3 regions of the Paenibacillus sp. FSL R7-0312 genome follow, and region 3 is predicted to be linked to each of the others. Evidence: riboswitches for the same ligand, from Rfam matches in the RefSeq annotation. Region 3 holds a riboswitch; each other region holds the start of a gene.
The links. A riboswitch is a leader RNA that binds a small molecule or an ion and turns the genes downstream of it on or off. The one in region 3 is predicted to bind cyclic di-AMP.

Region 1: another riboswitch for cyclic di-AMP. It lies ahead of MKX70_RS05275 (C40 family peptidase); the one in region 3 lies ahead of MKX70_RS30560 (hypothetical protein).
Region 2: another riboswitch for cyclic di-AMP. It lies ahead of MKX70_RS03000 (hypothetical protein); the one in region 3 lies ahead of MKX70_RS30560 (hypothetical protein).

The regions. Positions count from the first base shown of each region.
Region 1 covers NZ_JBBORE010000001.1:1,244,974-1,250,303, forward strand. Annotated here, with positions in the region: gene MKX70_RS05265 (M1 family metallopeptidase) at 71-2,086, shown strand; gene MKX70_RS05270 (hypothetical protein) at 2,131-2,928, shown strand; cyclic di-AMP (ydaO/yuaA leader) riboswitch at 3,146-3,284, shown strand; gene MKX70_RS05275 (C40 family peptidase) at 3,342-3,770, shown strand; cyclic di-AMP (ydaO/yuaA leader) riboswitch at 4,158-4,301, shown strand; gene MKX70_RS05280 (C40 family peptidase) at 4,307-4,798, shown strand; gene MKX70_RS05285 (GNAT family N-acetyltransferase) at 5,047-5,330, shown strand, end outside.
Region 2 covers NZ_JBBORE010000001.1:709,835-715,164, forward strand. Annotated here, with positions in the region: gene MKX70_RS02985 (SDR family NAD(P)-dependent oxidoreductase) at 67-789, opposite strand; gene ytxJ (bacillithiol system redox-active protein YtxJ) at 1,023-1,349, shown strand; gene MKX70_RS02995 (glutaredoxin family protein) at 1,346-1,588, shown strand; cyclic di-AMP (ydaO/yuaA leader) riboswitch at 2,288-2,455, shown strand; gene MKX70_RS03000 (hypothetical protein) at 2,632-3,075, shown strand; gene MKX70_RS03005 (hypothetical protein) at 3,578-3,766, opposite strand; gene MKX70_RS03010 (hypothetical protein) at 4,284-4,481, opposite strand; gene MKX70_RS03015 (hypothetical protein) at 4,739-5,330, opposite strand, start outside.
Region 3 covers NZ_JBBORE010000001.1:7,052,353-7,057,682, forward strand. Annotated here, with positions in the region: gene MKX70_RS30555 (flotillin family protein) at 62-1,483, opposite strand; gene MKX70_RS30560 (hypothetical protein) at 1,506-2,051, opposite strand; cyclic di-AMP (ydaO/yuaA leader) riboswitch at 2,209-2,397, opposite strand; gene MKX70_RS30565 (methyl-accepting chemotaxis protein) at 2,656-3,771, opposite strand; gene MKX70_RS30570 (FIST signal transduction protein) at 3,789-4,820, opposite strand; gene MKX70_RS30575 (hypothetical protein) at 5,128-5,313, shown strand.

The sequences.
Region 1 (5,330 bases), 5.8 Mb from region 3:
TTTTAGCTAATAATGCGCCGATTGCAAACATATACATCCCGTAGATGCTTGTCACGGGAGGAATCACAGTATGAAGCCACATTCATTAAGGTATACCCTCATCTTCGCAGCTCTGGCTGTTCTCACCTTGCTTGGAGGCGGAATATGGTTTCTTTCAGGGCACAGCCCTGCCGTATGGACTGCCTCTGCCCCAAAAGAGGCCAAGTCCCCCGCCGTCCTGCCGCAGCAGCAAATTGTGCAGTCCACTCTTCCGGAGATTACTCCGCCTCCGGTGTCGGAGGTTTTAAGCCAGCGTGTGGTGGAATACCACATGGATGTTCAACTGCTGGCCGATACGGGAACCTTAGCAGCTTCCGAAACGGTGACCTGGATCCATCCGGGCAAAAAACCGGTCCAAGAGCTCTATTTTCACCTTTACCCCAATGCATTCGCTTCCGGCAATACAACCTTTATGAAGGAATCCGGAGGAACGCTCCGGGGCGACTCCATGCCTGCGGGCGGATACGGCAGCCTGACGCTGACGGATCTGCGGACCTCCGAGGGGATTTCGCTAATGCAGCGCACCCAGTATGTGCAGCCTGACGACGGCAATGTGAATGACAAGACCCTGCTTAAGGTCCACCTGCCCCAGCCGGTAAACGGTGGTGAGAGCGTAACACTCAAACTCCAGTTTGAGGTCAAGCTGCCGAAAATATTCGCCCGTATGGGAACCGCCGGCAACTTCGTCATGGCCGGCCAGTGGTTTCCCAAGCTCAGCGTCTACGAGCCCGCTGGCACAAGGGGAGTACAGGAGGAAGGCTGGAATCTGCATCAGTACCATGGCACATCTGAGTTCTACAGTGACTTCGGTATTTACAATGTAACCATCTCCGTCCCGTCCGATTACAAGGTTGCCGCCACCGGATTTCCGGTGAAGAACGCGCGGCTGGTACAGGACCGCAAAATCTATCAGTTCTACGCAGATGATGTTCATGACTTCGCCTGGGCGGCATCGCCGGATTTTGTGGTTGCCGAGAAGGCCTTCTCCGCGCCGCAGGTGCCCGGAGTAAAGATCAAGCTCTATCTGGACCCGCTGCATAAGGATCTTCAGGAGCGCTACTTCCAGGCCGCAGAGGCTGCCCTGACCGCCTTCAGCAAATGGTATGGCCCGTATCCTTACTCCACCTTATCCATTGTAGTCCCGCCTGAATCTGGCAATGGGGCCGGGGGGATGGAATATCCGACGCTGATCACTGCCTTCGGTGCTGCCGAGGCATCGCCCGGCACTTCGCTTGAACGGACCGTGATCCATGAGATCGGTCACCAGTATTTCTATGGCATGGTCGCCAGCAATGAATTCGAGGAGGCGTGGCTGGACGAGAGCTTCACCTCATATGCCGAAGACCGGCTGATGGAGCAGGAATATGGCGTTGCCTCAAGCCTCCCGCTGCAGTCCAGTCTGGTCTCCTCCTCGCAGCCGCTCAATCTGGAGACGTGGAAATACACCGGAGATGATGCCTACACACGCAATGTCTATATCCGGGGCAAGCTGGTGCTCCGTGACATCGAACGGTTAGCAGGAGCCAAGAACATGGATGCCATTCTCGCTGCCTATGCCCGTAAATACCGCTTCAAGCATCCCTCGACCGCTGACTTCCAGAAGATTGTGGAGAAAGTGACCAAGCAATCCTGGCAGACTTATTTTGACCAGTACGTCTACAGCGGCGGAGCCCCTGATTTTGCAGTAGACGACATCAGGCTCACAGCTAAACGGGACGGCGGCAACGGAGCAGGCATTCAATATGATGCTGTAGTTGAGGTAAGTAACAAGGGCAGCCATTATGGGGATGTCCCTGTAAAATTTATTTTCTCGGACGGGTACTCGGTTCAGCAATACTGGAACGGCGAAGGGAAGACAACATCGTTTGAATTATCGTATAAAGCACCTCTGGTCTCCGCCGAGATTGATCCGGGACATTCCATACTGCTGGAGAGCAAGCATCTCAATAATTTCAGAATGGCGGAGCTTGAGCACAATACTCTTTCCCGCTGGACGCTCAGTGCGACGACACTGCTTGAAACCCTGCTCGGAACTCTTGTCTGGTGAGGTGAAGGATTGTGAAAATTTCGATAACCCGCGGTTGGCACAGCATGAAAGAGCAATTTTATATCCTGATTCTGCTATTTATCTACCGGCTGTTCTGGGGCTACTTCATGTACAAATTCATTAAAAGCGCCGTCGTTCCGGTACTGCTGCGCTATCCGGATGCGAATGCCGGCGGCAGTAGCATAGGCAGGCTGCTGTATTATATTGAGGGGCAGGCTGCGTTGCACACGGACCCGGACGTCCGGCAATGGCTATGGCTGCTCTTGGCACTGACTGTGTTGCGGCTGCTGCTCTCCCCCTTTATCCGGGCGGGCCTGCTGCACGAGCTTCACCAGGAACGTGCCGGGGAGCGCGGACTGTTCTTTTTTCCCGGGATGAAGCGTTATGGTCTGCCTGTACTGCTGTTCAGTCTCGTTGAATGGGCGCTGGCCCTTCTGCCGCTCTATTGGCTGTTGCCGAAGATGTACCGTCTGCTTCTGAACGGCATTCTCGATTATCCGCTGCTGCTGACGCTCGTGCCTTATGTGCTGGGCTGGCTCGTCTACCTCTTCCTTATCCGCAAGCTGCTGCTGTATATGCAGTTCGGTTATACCGCCGGCACGGGCATGTTCACTTCGCTGCTGATCTGTCTGAAAGTCCTTCTGCACTCCATCGGGATATCTGTCATTTTGGGCGCAGGAAGTCTGGTGATGCTGATCCTCTGCGGCGCTGCAGCGCTCTTCTTTCCGGGTCTCCCGGCCCTGCTCCTGCGCCAGGCTGCCCCTCTGCCATCCACTCTATTCAAAATGTGGGGCATAGCCGCGCAGTATCATCTCTGGTCCAGTAAATCATTCCCACAATAATCGGCCGCCAAAACGGCATACTAAAAGAGTCATCGCCCCTCTGGTGAGGTGCATGACTCTTTTTTGTTTACAGCTGCGACAAGTGCATTTGCAAAACTGTAAATCCTTTGGTACAATGATGCCTGTACTACTAGTAACAAATTTGTAATCTTTCAAATGGAATTATGCAGCTATGTAACCGAAGCCATTAACCTTATGTCGATATGTCACTATTCTGGTGCACAAAACGCCGAATTCCCAGCACCGGGGAGTGGGGGAACCATATTTTGGGTGAATTGATCTCGCTTTAGAGGGGTCATAGGGGAACCTTCTACCGAATCCTTAAGCTAACCTCGCAGGCCTTGGAAGGAGTACATCTTTTGAGAAGTCAGAACTTTAAGAAGAAATGCACCGCAGCAGCGCTAGGTCTTGTGATGGTATTTACACTCGGAGCGGGCAGCGCTTTCGCAGATTCCAAAATGGATACTGTGATCTCAAAAACCATTGGAACGTCATATAAAACCGGGGGCACCAGCACCAGCGGCTTTGATTGTTCCGGATTCACCAAATACGTATTCAAGAGTATCGGCCTGACCTTGCCGCGCACCTCTAAGGCACAGTACAGCGTTGGAACAGCCGTATCCAAGAGTAATTTGCGTTCCGGTGATTTGGTATTCTTCAATACCCTGGGCAACGGAGTTTCCCATGTCGGTATTTATGTTGGCAATGGAAAATTCGCACAATCCTCCACTTCGCGTGGTGTAACCATCAGTTCGCTGAGTCAGGCATACTGGGCCAACCGCTACGTTGGCGCTAAAAGAGTAATGAGCACAACAGCCTACCAAGCTGTCGCTTACGATTGAACCCTTGAACATTTCCTCGAATATTTGTACCTCTAACATCTAAATGTAACTTATACGAGCCCGGTTTTGATTATTGCCGTAATCATTTCCGGGTTTTTCCTTTTCCTTATTCTACCTTTTACACTCATCTGCAGGCCCTGAAACACCTTTTTATCCCAAATCCAAAGAAAATTCATCAACAGCTCACCCGCTGCGTTAAATATGAGTCTTTCTATGCAGCTATAACTCTAAAAAACGCAAAAAAAATGCATTAATATGTTATAAGTGATTGCCAAGCGCCCTAGTCTTTGCTACAATTATCGCAGTGAGCTTTTAGTAACATTTTTGTAATTATTGAATCGCTTTTAACAAAGGTTTTGTCATGTATTGAATAACAGCTAATCCTAATCAACAGTCGTGCCGAGTTCCCTAAAGATTTAGGGAAACGGGGGAACCAACTTTGGGTGAATTGACCTCCTATTCTAAGAGGGGTCATAGGGGACCTTCAACCGAACCCTTAAGCTAACCTCGTAGGCATTTGGAAGGGGTATTTACTTTTGAAGAAGAAGCTAGCAGCCGCAGTACTAAGCTTTTCCATCATCTTCACCATTGGAGCAGGAAGCGCTTTCGCGGATTCCAAAATGGATAAAGTTATCGACAAAGCCATCGGGACCAAATACGTATCCGGCGGTGTATCCACGAACGGTTTTGATTGCTCCGGATTTACAATGTATGTTTTTGATAAGATCGGAATTAACCTGCCCCACCAATCCGGCTCCCAATATCAGATGGGCACTGCTATATCCCGTGATGAGATGAGACCGGGCGATCTTGTATTCTTCAATACAAGCGGCAAAGGCGTTTCCCATGTCGGTATTTATGTTGGTGACGGTGAGTTCGCACATGCTTCTTCCTCGCGTGGTGTAACCATCAGTTCGCTGAGTGACAGCTACTACGTCAACCGCTACGTTGGCGCCAAACGGATTATGAGTACAGATGCTTACAAGACTGTAGCTACTGATTCCGAAGACAATGACGATGTGCAATAATTTGTCCTAAATATAAGCGCTTTTCCAGGATTTTTGCCGAAATCTTGGAGGAGGGCTTATTTTTTTGTCTATAAAATTACTTACCCCGCTCTATATTTGTAAAACATCAATTCGGCCCTTTCCTAAAATATTTTTTGGCGTTTGTCAAGTTCCGGTCTATCTGCAAGGTTTTTGCGTCGTATCCTGCTCATTTTGTATATAATATTTATAGAATGAAGTAATGTTCCCTTGAAAGGTGGCCTCCGCTTATGATAAGTTCTCCGGTATCTTTTTATGTTGTTGCTATGGAGTCGCGGCATGGCGCTGAGATCTGTGAGTGGAACTATAGGCCCCCGTATAATATTTACGGCTGGATGCCCTGGGAGCAGATGCAGGCGCTCGGTGTTGAATTCGGTGATCCGCAGCTGCGCAGCGAACAATACGTTTCCATCGTGAACGGACAGGGAATCCTATGCGGCTTCGCCCAGCTGTTCCCTATGGAGGGTGTAGTCCGGCTCGGAATCGGCATGCGGCCCGATCTGTGCGGTCATGG
Region 2 (5,330 bases), 6.3 Mb from region 3:
ACACCTCTCTTGTTACAAAGTTAATCTATAATTTATTAGTCCATTATTTCATATATTGCGCTGCTGTTACCAGGGCCAGTGATTGCCGTCCAGATCGATGTAAACCGGTTCCTCGCCCAGATACTTCTTATGCTCCTGAACAATATTCATGATCTTATAGGCCGACTCCTCCGGAGTTGTCACCGCTTTCAAATCCTTCTCTCCGTATATGCAAGACTGCAACCACCCGGGATGGAAGACCATGACCTGTCCGCCCAGCATACGCAGATGGTTGTGCATCAGCGAGGACTGCATATTCAGCGCCGCCTTCGACATGCAATAGCCGTACATATTAATCCTTTTATTCCGGCTGATACTGCCGGCCTCTGAGGAGATGTTAATAATCAGACGCTGTTTGCTCTGCAGCAGCAATCCCATGAGCGCATTGCTCACTCTGAGCGCACCGAGTGTGTTCACATTATAGAGCTGCGCCATGGCCTCATCATCCATATCCACGAGTATTGTTGCTTTGTCTGCGCGGTGGATAATACCGGCATTGTTGATAATAATATCGATATGGCCCGTACTGCCGGCAATACTCCGTGCTGCTTCCTTCACACTCTCTGCGCTGCCGATATCAAGAGGGACCAGCATCAGCATGTCCTGGTATTGCGCTTGCAAAACTCCCAAAGCCTCCGATTCTGCTAAATACTGGCCAGCAAAAACTGTGTACTTATTCTCCAGAAGAAAGCGTACCATGTAAAACCCGAGCCCGCGGTCAGCACCGGTAACAAAAGCGACCCTTTTCATGAATTGCACACCCCTCATACCTGCTTATTTATGCGCAGAGCGTTACTGCATCTCTCACACATTAGCATGGCATTTAGCCTTTAACAACATCCCCCAAGGGAGGAGGGGATAAGCCTGCTGAACATTCTTTTGCTTTAATTTTGAACTATGTTACAATCAAGAATAATAGTTGTTAACAACACAATTGTTGACAAGATGCTTTCAAAATTCTATTCCAGAAAGGTGATCCTCTGATGTCTATTCAACAAATCCATACACTGGATGAACTGCAACAATACGTAGGGCAACCCGGCAAAAAATTGCTCTTCAAGCACAGCACCACCTGCCCGATCAGCGCCAAAGCAAATGAGGAGTTCCAGGCCTATACACAGAATTCCGACACGCCTGCCGCCATTGTACATGTTATCGAAGACCGTCCGGTTTCCAATCAGATTGCCGAGGATTTCGGGATTAAGCATGAATCGCCGCAGATTTTCCTGCTGGAGGATGGTGAGGTCCGCTGGAACACTTCCCACTGGAAAATCACCCGTGGCGCCATCAAGGAAGCTGTGGAGCAATGAGCCAGAACGTAATCATCTATTCCACATCCGGCTGCAGCGACTGCAATCAGGTGAAGCAGCTGCTTGAGAGCAAAGGCATTCCCTTCGAAGTCAGAGATGTGATGACCAGTACTGTCTATCAGGAAGAAGTCGAGAAGCTGGGCTTCATGGGTGTTCCAGTCACCGTATCCGGAGACCGGGCTGTCAAGGGCTTCAATCTTCCTGAGCTTCAGGAGCTTATTGAAGCAGCTGGTCATTAATAAGCTTACCCGTATGCAAAAAGGTGCCGCCCTCCCAGCAGGGCCGGCACCTTTTTAGGGTTCAAAATTATTCTGCCGGGAAAAAACTCCGTCATAGCTTCACTCCGTTTCCACACCGCCGGGCGAAGGCATCCACCGATGACGGTTCCAGCAGATCCAGCGCCTCTTTATTGACAGTCTGCCCTTACAGAATCAAATGATAATCCCTGGAGTATGGTCCAAGTCAAGCATTCGGAAAGCGGGAATTAGGCCCTCCGGGATGTATCGTTTGCAGGGCTAGAACGGAAGCATTTTCGTAAAATCAGACTCTAATTCAGGGACAATTTGTAAACCGCCATAATTACCCTAATAACACAATCACGAATCTATTTGCCTGACGGGTAACGCATACAATAACATTTATCTCCCGTTATCTCCCGATTACTCACTAATACACCATTTTTCAAAAATCCATTATCGACGGTATTTCCGTCTAACGCATTAATATTTCCGGAGTTCCCCTGCCACTGCCTCCCAAAAATAAAAAACGGCGATTGAGCGAGATAAACGGATGATAACCGGCCACATATATGGTTTTAGTCTCCAATATTCCTTGCGAAGCAGCAATTTATTGCAAATCCGGCGCAGAAGCACTCTTTTCCATTTTTACAAAGACAATCCTAAAAGGGTATGATTCGTGTTGAAAGTTAACAGCGATAATGTGAATGCACGCTGAATTTCCGCCAAGCGGAAAACGGGGGAACCATCAGGCCGCAGGCCTACTTGGGGTGAATCCGAAGGAGACTTCAATTGCGCAGTCTCAAAAGGTAGGGCGACTCTCACCGTCCGAATCCGACAGCTAACCCCGTAAGCGTAAAGAGAGAGATCTTGATCCGCCACGATTTTGCCCCAGGCTTCTTACGCCTGTAACAAAACCGCAGCAGAGGTCCTCCTCTGTCTGCGGTTTTTTGCGCACTTATTCCGGCGGATCAGCATTTCGGCAAACCAATCAGCTATATATCCAAACAATAAAATCGCCCACATTCAGGAAGGAACGTGTCCACATGCCAGACCCATTATCGACCAAGGCAGCTGCCGCTGCCGGATTCACCGGCTATATTGAGCAATACAGCGGAACCGTATATGCACTTAGCTGTCTTCTGCTGGAGAAGGGCACCCGCGCCGATCAAGCCACAACTGCCACATTCGCGGCACTCTTTGAGCCTTGGCTAAAGGGTAGCATCCAATCGGACTTCTCCCTTGCCGCCTACAGGGAATGCATCCGGCAATGCTCGCTGGTTGCTCAAGACCGCGGCCGCTGCTCTTCTGCCTTGCTCACCTGGGAGGATCAGATTGCCAGCGCCTTATGGTACGGCATCCAGCTGCCGCTGCCCGAGATCAGCCTCATCCTGCAGCGAAGCGTTCCTGAGCTGAAAGCGCAGCTCAGAGAGATTCGCGAACATATGGCTGCTGCGCGGCCAGCTGTCCCGCGTCCGTCGGCGGGATAGGGAAAGCTGCTGGGGCCTGCACCAATAGACTCAGGCAGGCTGCTGCGATCTATGCGGACTGTAGATCCGTTATTTCGTCCGGTCAGGCCATTCAGCGATCCATGCGGACTCAGAGGACCTTAACTAACCCGTTTCGCCTCATTTTGAGCTCCATCGAACAATATAAGCGCTCCTGAGTCCGCAACGAGCAAAAAAGCAGGCTTTTTCACAAAATAAGGTCCTCTCAGTCCGCGTAGCACTACGTATGGGAGAATTCCGCTGACGGCAAGCTAATAAGTTCTCATTCCCTTAAGGCTCCAGGTTACGCTCACTGAAGCTCCCAACTTATACACATGCACGCCTTTGGCAATGTACATTTGCCTGACAATAACGAAAAGCCGCAGCTTCCGCCACGGCTCTCTATTTGCTCTCGTGCCAGCGCTTAAAACACTAACACTTGTATTGAATTCACTAACCAACCCATACCCTGTTCTTGCCTATGCTGTCTGCTCCATTCCAGAAATCAGCGCTTGCCCTTGCCGCCCTTAGCGAACCGCCAAAAAGCCATGCAGCATCCGAGCAGCCCGACGCCCAGCAAGATGGTCTGCAGTGCTCCCAGCCAGGTTGATTTGTCCGACGGGATCAGACTGCTGATAATGATCAGCAGGATGGAGACCGCGACCAGCACGGGGGTTTGTCTACTTTTTTTCACGAAAAATCACCACTCCTAATTACTAATATTACTAAGGTACACTATCTGCGGGGTTTTAACCAGTTTGGGGGGGTTGTGATCACTCTATAGAACAGCATTATTCATAAGCCCAATCCGGTTGATTCGCTAAATCACTTACATGCAACTAATTAATAACATCCTATCCCCCGCTTCACATAAGTCTATCTGTTTAGATACGAGGATTAACAATAACATTGCAAATCAGTTTTATCGTGGATATAATATGTCTGTAATAACTATTTAGTGAAATTAAAGGAGACCGGGCTATGACGGAGTTTTGGGAAACAAGCTTCATAGAAAAACAAACGAGACCTGATGCGCCTCGGATAGATTCCGGTACCGCATCGCCTGCCTTGCCTGCTCCAGCAGTTCGGGCACTTGGCTGAGTGCTCCGGCCTGACCGGAGACCATAATCGTTACATTCAGCTTGAGGATTCCGCCCAGCGACGAGATCAGCTCCTGAGCGAAAGCAAGCAGCCTTGCCTATATCCACAAATTATTTCATGCTCTTAAATCCCTTATTCTTAAGGAACATCGAGACGGCCAGCGCCAATACGATGATCCCGCCCCCTGTCATGAATCCCTTAAAATATATACGCACTTCAGATCCGTTAGACGGGGTTATCAGACTTAGCATAATGAGCATCAGACCCGAGAATACCATCATCACGAATTCCTGTTTCTTTTTATCCATTCTAAACACTCCCCAAAAGGTAAGTAGTACTTTGTTTATCTTTGGACTGTGAGCAGCCATTATAGATCGGACAAAAAGACGCCGAAAAGGATGCTTTTTTAATACCCAAATCAGACTATCGACAACTTGAAATCAGATAAGGCGTGTTTTTATCATGTATAAATCAGATTTATTCAGAAGGCATTATTCTATGCTTAAAATAAGCATCTTACACCATTAAATCAATATGTTAGACATCTTAATTCATTTTCAATCCACTAACTAAAAACTGCGACGAATTGGCTCATAGATAAAACCTTTGTTTTAATTTCAAATGCATCATATAAGAACTTAATTTTTTTCAATGTTTTTTTATCTTCAGAAATAAAATATTCTGCACCCATACCCCAGAATGCATGATTCTCATCTCGAAGAATGTTATCTAATGTATTTTTTTCAGTAATGCCTTCTTTAAACAAAGGGTGAAAGTCTAGCAGCATGTAGCCATTGCTGAGCAACAATCCAATAGGTAACGGTTCCTTTGAATTCATTTTAGACCATTGAATAACAGCATCCTTCCATCCTGCTTTCAATTTTTCTATATCAGAAACATCTAATAAATCAAGAATAGGCGACATATATTTAAGCAGGTAACTATACTCCATATTATTCCGATCTGTGCTTTCTTTAACAAATTCCATTACCCTATCACGTAGATTTTTGTATGAATCTACAGATGAAAAAAAATTAGTGAGTAATTGGTTTAGAGTGTTCTTCTCATTGTTATCTGCTTGTTTAAGTATTTCTTGTTTAAATAATCTGACTGGTGATATCTTTGAAAGTATTATGCGGCTTAACTCTTCGCTCCAA
Region 3 (5,330 bases):
CAATAAATCCGCAATTCTCCATTAACGAAAGAACGGCGGCTTTATTGCTGCTGTATATGAATTACTGCTCTTTATCCCGGCCAAGCAGTCCGCTGAGCGCTTCGGTCACATTCATACCGGTAAGCGTCTGGGTCAACTCAGGAACCTGGGCCATTATTTTGGCAATATCGCCGGTAATTTTGTTCACGCCTGAGGTAGCTCCATCCTGGGAAATCACTGTAATCTTATCCACCTTGGCGAGCGGGGAAGCAATTTTCTCAGCCAGCTCCGGCAGTATTTTCAGGAATTCCACGGTAAGCGCAGCTTGTGTGAACTGTTTGTACGCTTCGGCTTTCTTCTCCAGGGCTCCCGCTTCCGCCGCTCCGGCCAGCTGGACAATCTCCGCATTCGCTCTCCCTTTCGCCAGCTCAGCTTCTGCCGTGGCCAGTCCGCGCTTGGTGGTTGTCGCTGCCTCGGCTTCCGCCTCAAGAATCTGCCGCTGCTTGGCGGCTTCGGCTCTCATGATCGTAGCCTGGTTCTCCGCCTGGGCAGGCTTGATCACCGTTGCCTCCAGCTCCCGCTGTCTCAGCTCGACTTCGATTTCCCTGACTGTCCGGTTGGCCTCCGCTTCCATCTGCGTGATTTTGACCTGTTCGGTAACGAGCGATTGCTTAATTTTGTTCTGCTGCAATTCATACGCAAGATCCGCCTGAGCCTTCTTCACTTCTGTCTCCAGCTTGAAATCCGCCTGCTTAATGTTCAGTTCCTTCTCGTACAGGGACTCCTTCGCGCGGGCGGCGGTTCCCGCTTCAATGGTGGCCTGATGTGCATTGGCTTTGGCAATGGAGGATTCCTTCTCCGCCTCGGCCTGCTTGATCTGAATATCGCGTTCCGCTTCCGCCTTGGCAATGCTGGCATCGCGGCGGATGCGCTCAATTTCCGGAACCCCCATATTGTCGATGTACCCTTTGTCATCCGTAATTTTTTTGATGGTGAAGCTGACGACCTCAAGCCCCATCTTGTCGAGGTCCTCCGAGCAGGTCTCCCTCATCTTGCTGTTGATTTCATCAGGCGTCTTGAGGATGGATTCCACCGTCAATTGCCCGATTAAGCCGCGCAGGTGGCCCTCCACCGAATGCAGGATAATTGTCTCGCGGTCTTCTTCGGGCCGGTCGATGAACTGCTCACTGGCCGTCAGAATAGCGGTGGGATCGCTTTTGATTTTTATCTGGGCGACCGCCTCCAGGTTGAGCTTGATGCCCTGCCGGGAGAACATCGCCTGCGCTGGAATGACATCGAAGCTCATCAGCATCATCGAGATGGTCTTATTGTTCTGGAAGCCCGGGATGACGAACGTCCCGCCGCCCTGCACCACTCTTTTACCGCCGAGACCGTATACAATCATCGCCTGATTGGGCGGGACTTTTTTATAAGCGGTCACGATACTGAACAAAGCCAGCAGAATAACAACAACAATGCCCGAGATTAAATAAAGAATAACCATTTGGTCCGACACTCCCCGTCATTTATAATTCTCCGAATTCCCTCTCGAAGAGGGTTACTTCCGCCATTCCCTTATCCACCTTCAAAATAATCACCCTGTCGCCCTTCACGAGCTGCTGGCCGATTGCTGCCCGCACTCCAATGGAGCGCATCGTTCCGTGCAGCACATATTTCATTTCCCCGGCTGCCCCATCCGCTGCAGGTACACTGACGTATCCAAGCTGCCCTGCCTGCTCATAATCCAATTCATTCATGCTGCTGTCATACCGGGTCATCACCCGGGCCAGCACTGCATACATCAGACACCCTGTCAGCAAGGCTATCATGGTGCAGATCAGCACTACTGCAAGCACGCTCATTCCGCTGAAGCGGCTAAGCATATAACCAGCGCCGCCCCAGACTGTGACAAACACCATCAGCGGGAGTATAGGCACAAAGCCCGGCCCCCCGGCGTCACCGCCCCCCGCATGCAGATGACCCGCCAGGCCATGCCCATGAAGTCCGCCGCTGAGGAGCAGGAGCAGTCCGACCCAGAAGCACACGATAAATGTAGTTAAGATAACGATCACCTCCTTAGGCAGTTCTGATCACAATATAAATAAACTTTTCCCGTTGTTATATGAATTATCCGTCTTAATTCAGACCGTCTCCCCCTGCTGCCTGCACAGCAAAAAGACCACAGCAGCAGCAGGGCTCTCCGTGGTCGGTTAATCGATCATGGCGCTCATCCTCTCTCTTCGAGGCTTACGGGGTTAGCTGACGGATTCGGGCAGCGAGATTGCCCTACCTTGCCGGAGCACCGTTATACAGCATGCAGCAAGGATTCACCCCAGGTGTGCGGCCGCTATCTGAGCCTAAGCCGTAATCACCGTTGGTTCCCCCGTTCCCATTACTGGAATTCAGCCATTTGAGAACAGTTAAATTTCATTCGGTTGTTGATTTGAATCTTACGCCTGCAGCCATTTAATGTAAAACGCTGCGGTTGACAAAAGAAGCCAAAAATGCCGTTCCTGCACGAATGAAGGCGTATACTTTGCTTTCGCTCTTAAGCGGCCGATGATTTACTCCTTTTTGCTCCGTTTCTCTGGAGCAGTGCTGTTACATAGCAAAGAGGCTGACCACCTGCATTCCCTCTGCCGGGTGTAGTCTTTTTTATCGGATACTCGCTTCTGCTTATACGCCAGTCTTCTGTGCTTCATCCAGCTGCTGCAGCTGCTCTATCTGATGCAAATGATTAAGCAGCTGCTGATAGTGGTCGGCTTTTTGCTGGACGGTAAGCACCATCTTCTGGAACTGCCCTGCATCCTGTCCCGATTTCTCCAGAATACGCAGCAGATCGCCATTGATCTGCTCCACATCCTCCATGCTGCTCTCCTGCGATTCCTGAATCTTCTCCAGATGCTGGAATACCTCTTCCTCCGCTTCCACGATCTCGTTCATGTATACCGTGGACTGGCTGATCTTCGCATTCGTCTCTGTCATCGCCGTTGTCCCGTCACCGGACTTGCTGTGAAGCTGCTCCATCACCTGGGTCATCCCCGAAAGGGAGCCCATGATCTCCTTCACATGACTGCGCGTGCTGTCGGCCAGCTTGCGGATTTCTGTGGCAACCACCGAGAAGCCCCGTCCGTGCTCTCCGGCCCGCGCCGCCTCGATCGCTGCATTCAGCGACAACAGATTCGTCTGCTCAGCAATATCCGTAATGATCTTTGCCAGCTGCTCGATGCTCCGGAAATGCCCCCGCAGGTCCTCATTCAAGCTGACAAATTCAGTAAATACCGCCGAAGCCTTCTGCATTTCCGCCGAGATCTGGATATTGGCCTCTTTGGCGAATTCAATTTTATTGGAGGAAAAAGAGAGGCTGCCATACATTTCATTGATGAGATCTTCGGTCTGTCCGCTGTTGGTCTTCAGATGCTCCAGAAGCTGCTGGGTCCCGCAGATCTGGCTGATCAGCTCACCGCTGCCCGCCCGTAAAGCCGCAAACTCCTCTACCAGCTGGGCCTCTTCCTTAAGAATCTCGTCAGTTTCGCGGCGGATCTGTCCGGCCAGGGTATAGGCGTGCATCCCATAGGATTCAGTGGCTGAAGCGTCGTTAGCGGCAGCTGTCCTGCCAGTATTCTCTGGAGGCTCAGTAGCATTAGCCGCTGCTCCAGCTGTCTTTAGCGTCCCGGCTGATTGTCCGGAGCTGTCCGTTTTTTCAAGAACGGCTAATGTATTATGACTTTGAACAGCTCCGGCAGAGATGCTTTTGCCCCATGAAGTGCGTAATCTGGTTATCCACTGCATAATCAATCTACTCTCCCTTATTCAACCAGCAGCAGAATCATGGTCTGGTTGGCATGCTTTTTATAATATTGCTCTCCGTAGCTGATGAAACCTGTAGTGTTGCCGCAGAATCCGAGCATAGTCCTGTCAAAATCCGCCCACAGACCGTCCCGGATGAAGAGCTGGTCCCGCAGCGTACAGTTAATGTTAAGCACAAAGGAAGGCTTGTACGGGCTCCCGCCCAGCGTCTCCCCCAGCACAGCAAGCGGATCTGCTGCACTCAGCACCTCTACATAAGTACTAGACATAACCTGGCTGTAAAATGTGACAGAGCCATCCGGATTAATGGTCATCGGTGAGGCGATGATCAGATCGTCTTCGTATCTTTTGCCCAGCGGGCTGCTCAGGAAATGCTCTGCCAGCTCCGCCTCCGGGACACCAAGCACGCGCGCGTATTCTTCCGCAGCAGGACGTCCGTTGAAGGAATACACCGTTCTGCCGAACACATCGGCTTCTGTCACCAGCAGCGTTGTCCCGGTGGGAACATAAATATTTTCTTTAACCAGTGCAGTACGACCCGGCATATTGAAGAAAATCCCCAGGTTCTGCACCCGGCGGCTTCCTATGTAAATATAAGTCTCTCCATGCTCATCATCCGCTGCACTTCCCCCAATAATCTTGAACTCCGGGGCAATGAAAAATAGCGAGGAGAGGATCGTCTCCTCCATCGCGCCTGTACCGTCACATAGCAGCAGCAGAAAGGCATTAGAGTTGCCTTGTACTTTGTGATATGAGGCACTTAGCACATTGCCTCTAAGCACGGGCGGATGCAGGATCTCCACAATATCGGCTATCCCTGATTCGTATTCGAACCCAGTGACTACGCCGCTGCGGTAGCCCTGCGGGGTATATTCGCCTTTGGTTGAGCACAATACCGCCCGGGAGGGTGCATGCCGGGACAATTCGCTGACTGCCGCAGCGGAAGCGAACAGCACCAAGCCTCTGCTGCTATCCAGTTGTTCCAGATGCCGCTTGGCTTCGCCCAATGTGTTAAAAGATAAAGCTTTCATTATGTATATCAACCTTCCTCCGCGGGAGTTCCCCCTGCAAACGTTACTGAAAAATTAAGCTTTAATTTTCAATACTTCTTATGGTAAAACCAGAACCGGGCCTACTGTCTGTGAATAATGTCGCAATCCCCTCGCCAAAGCCTTATTTCCGGCGCAAAAATACGGCTGTCACGGGTGACTAAGGTTGAGCGGCTTACAGAAAGGCTGTATCATGAACATACTGTAGATGCGATGGATGCGATGGATACGATGGATACGATGCTCAGAGCCGGGCATCACATTAATAACAGAAAGGAAGTGTGAGGCCATGACTTATTCACAGCGTTCCAGTCACCCTGCTGCCGCATCGGACTACACCTATCTGGAATACCAGATCGAATTAGCTGCAGAAGAATTGGCTGTGGCAGTAAAGGCGCAAGACGAAGCGCGGGCAAAGGCCATCCGCGAGCAGATTGCCAAACTCGAAGACGAGCTGGCGCTGCTTGAGGATTAAGCCGGATTACACCTGAT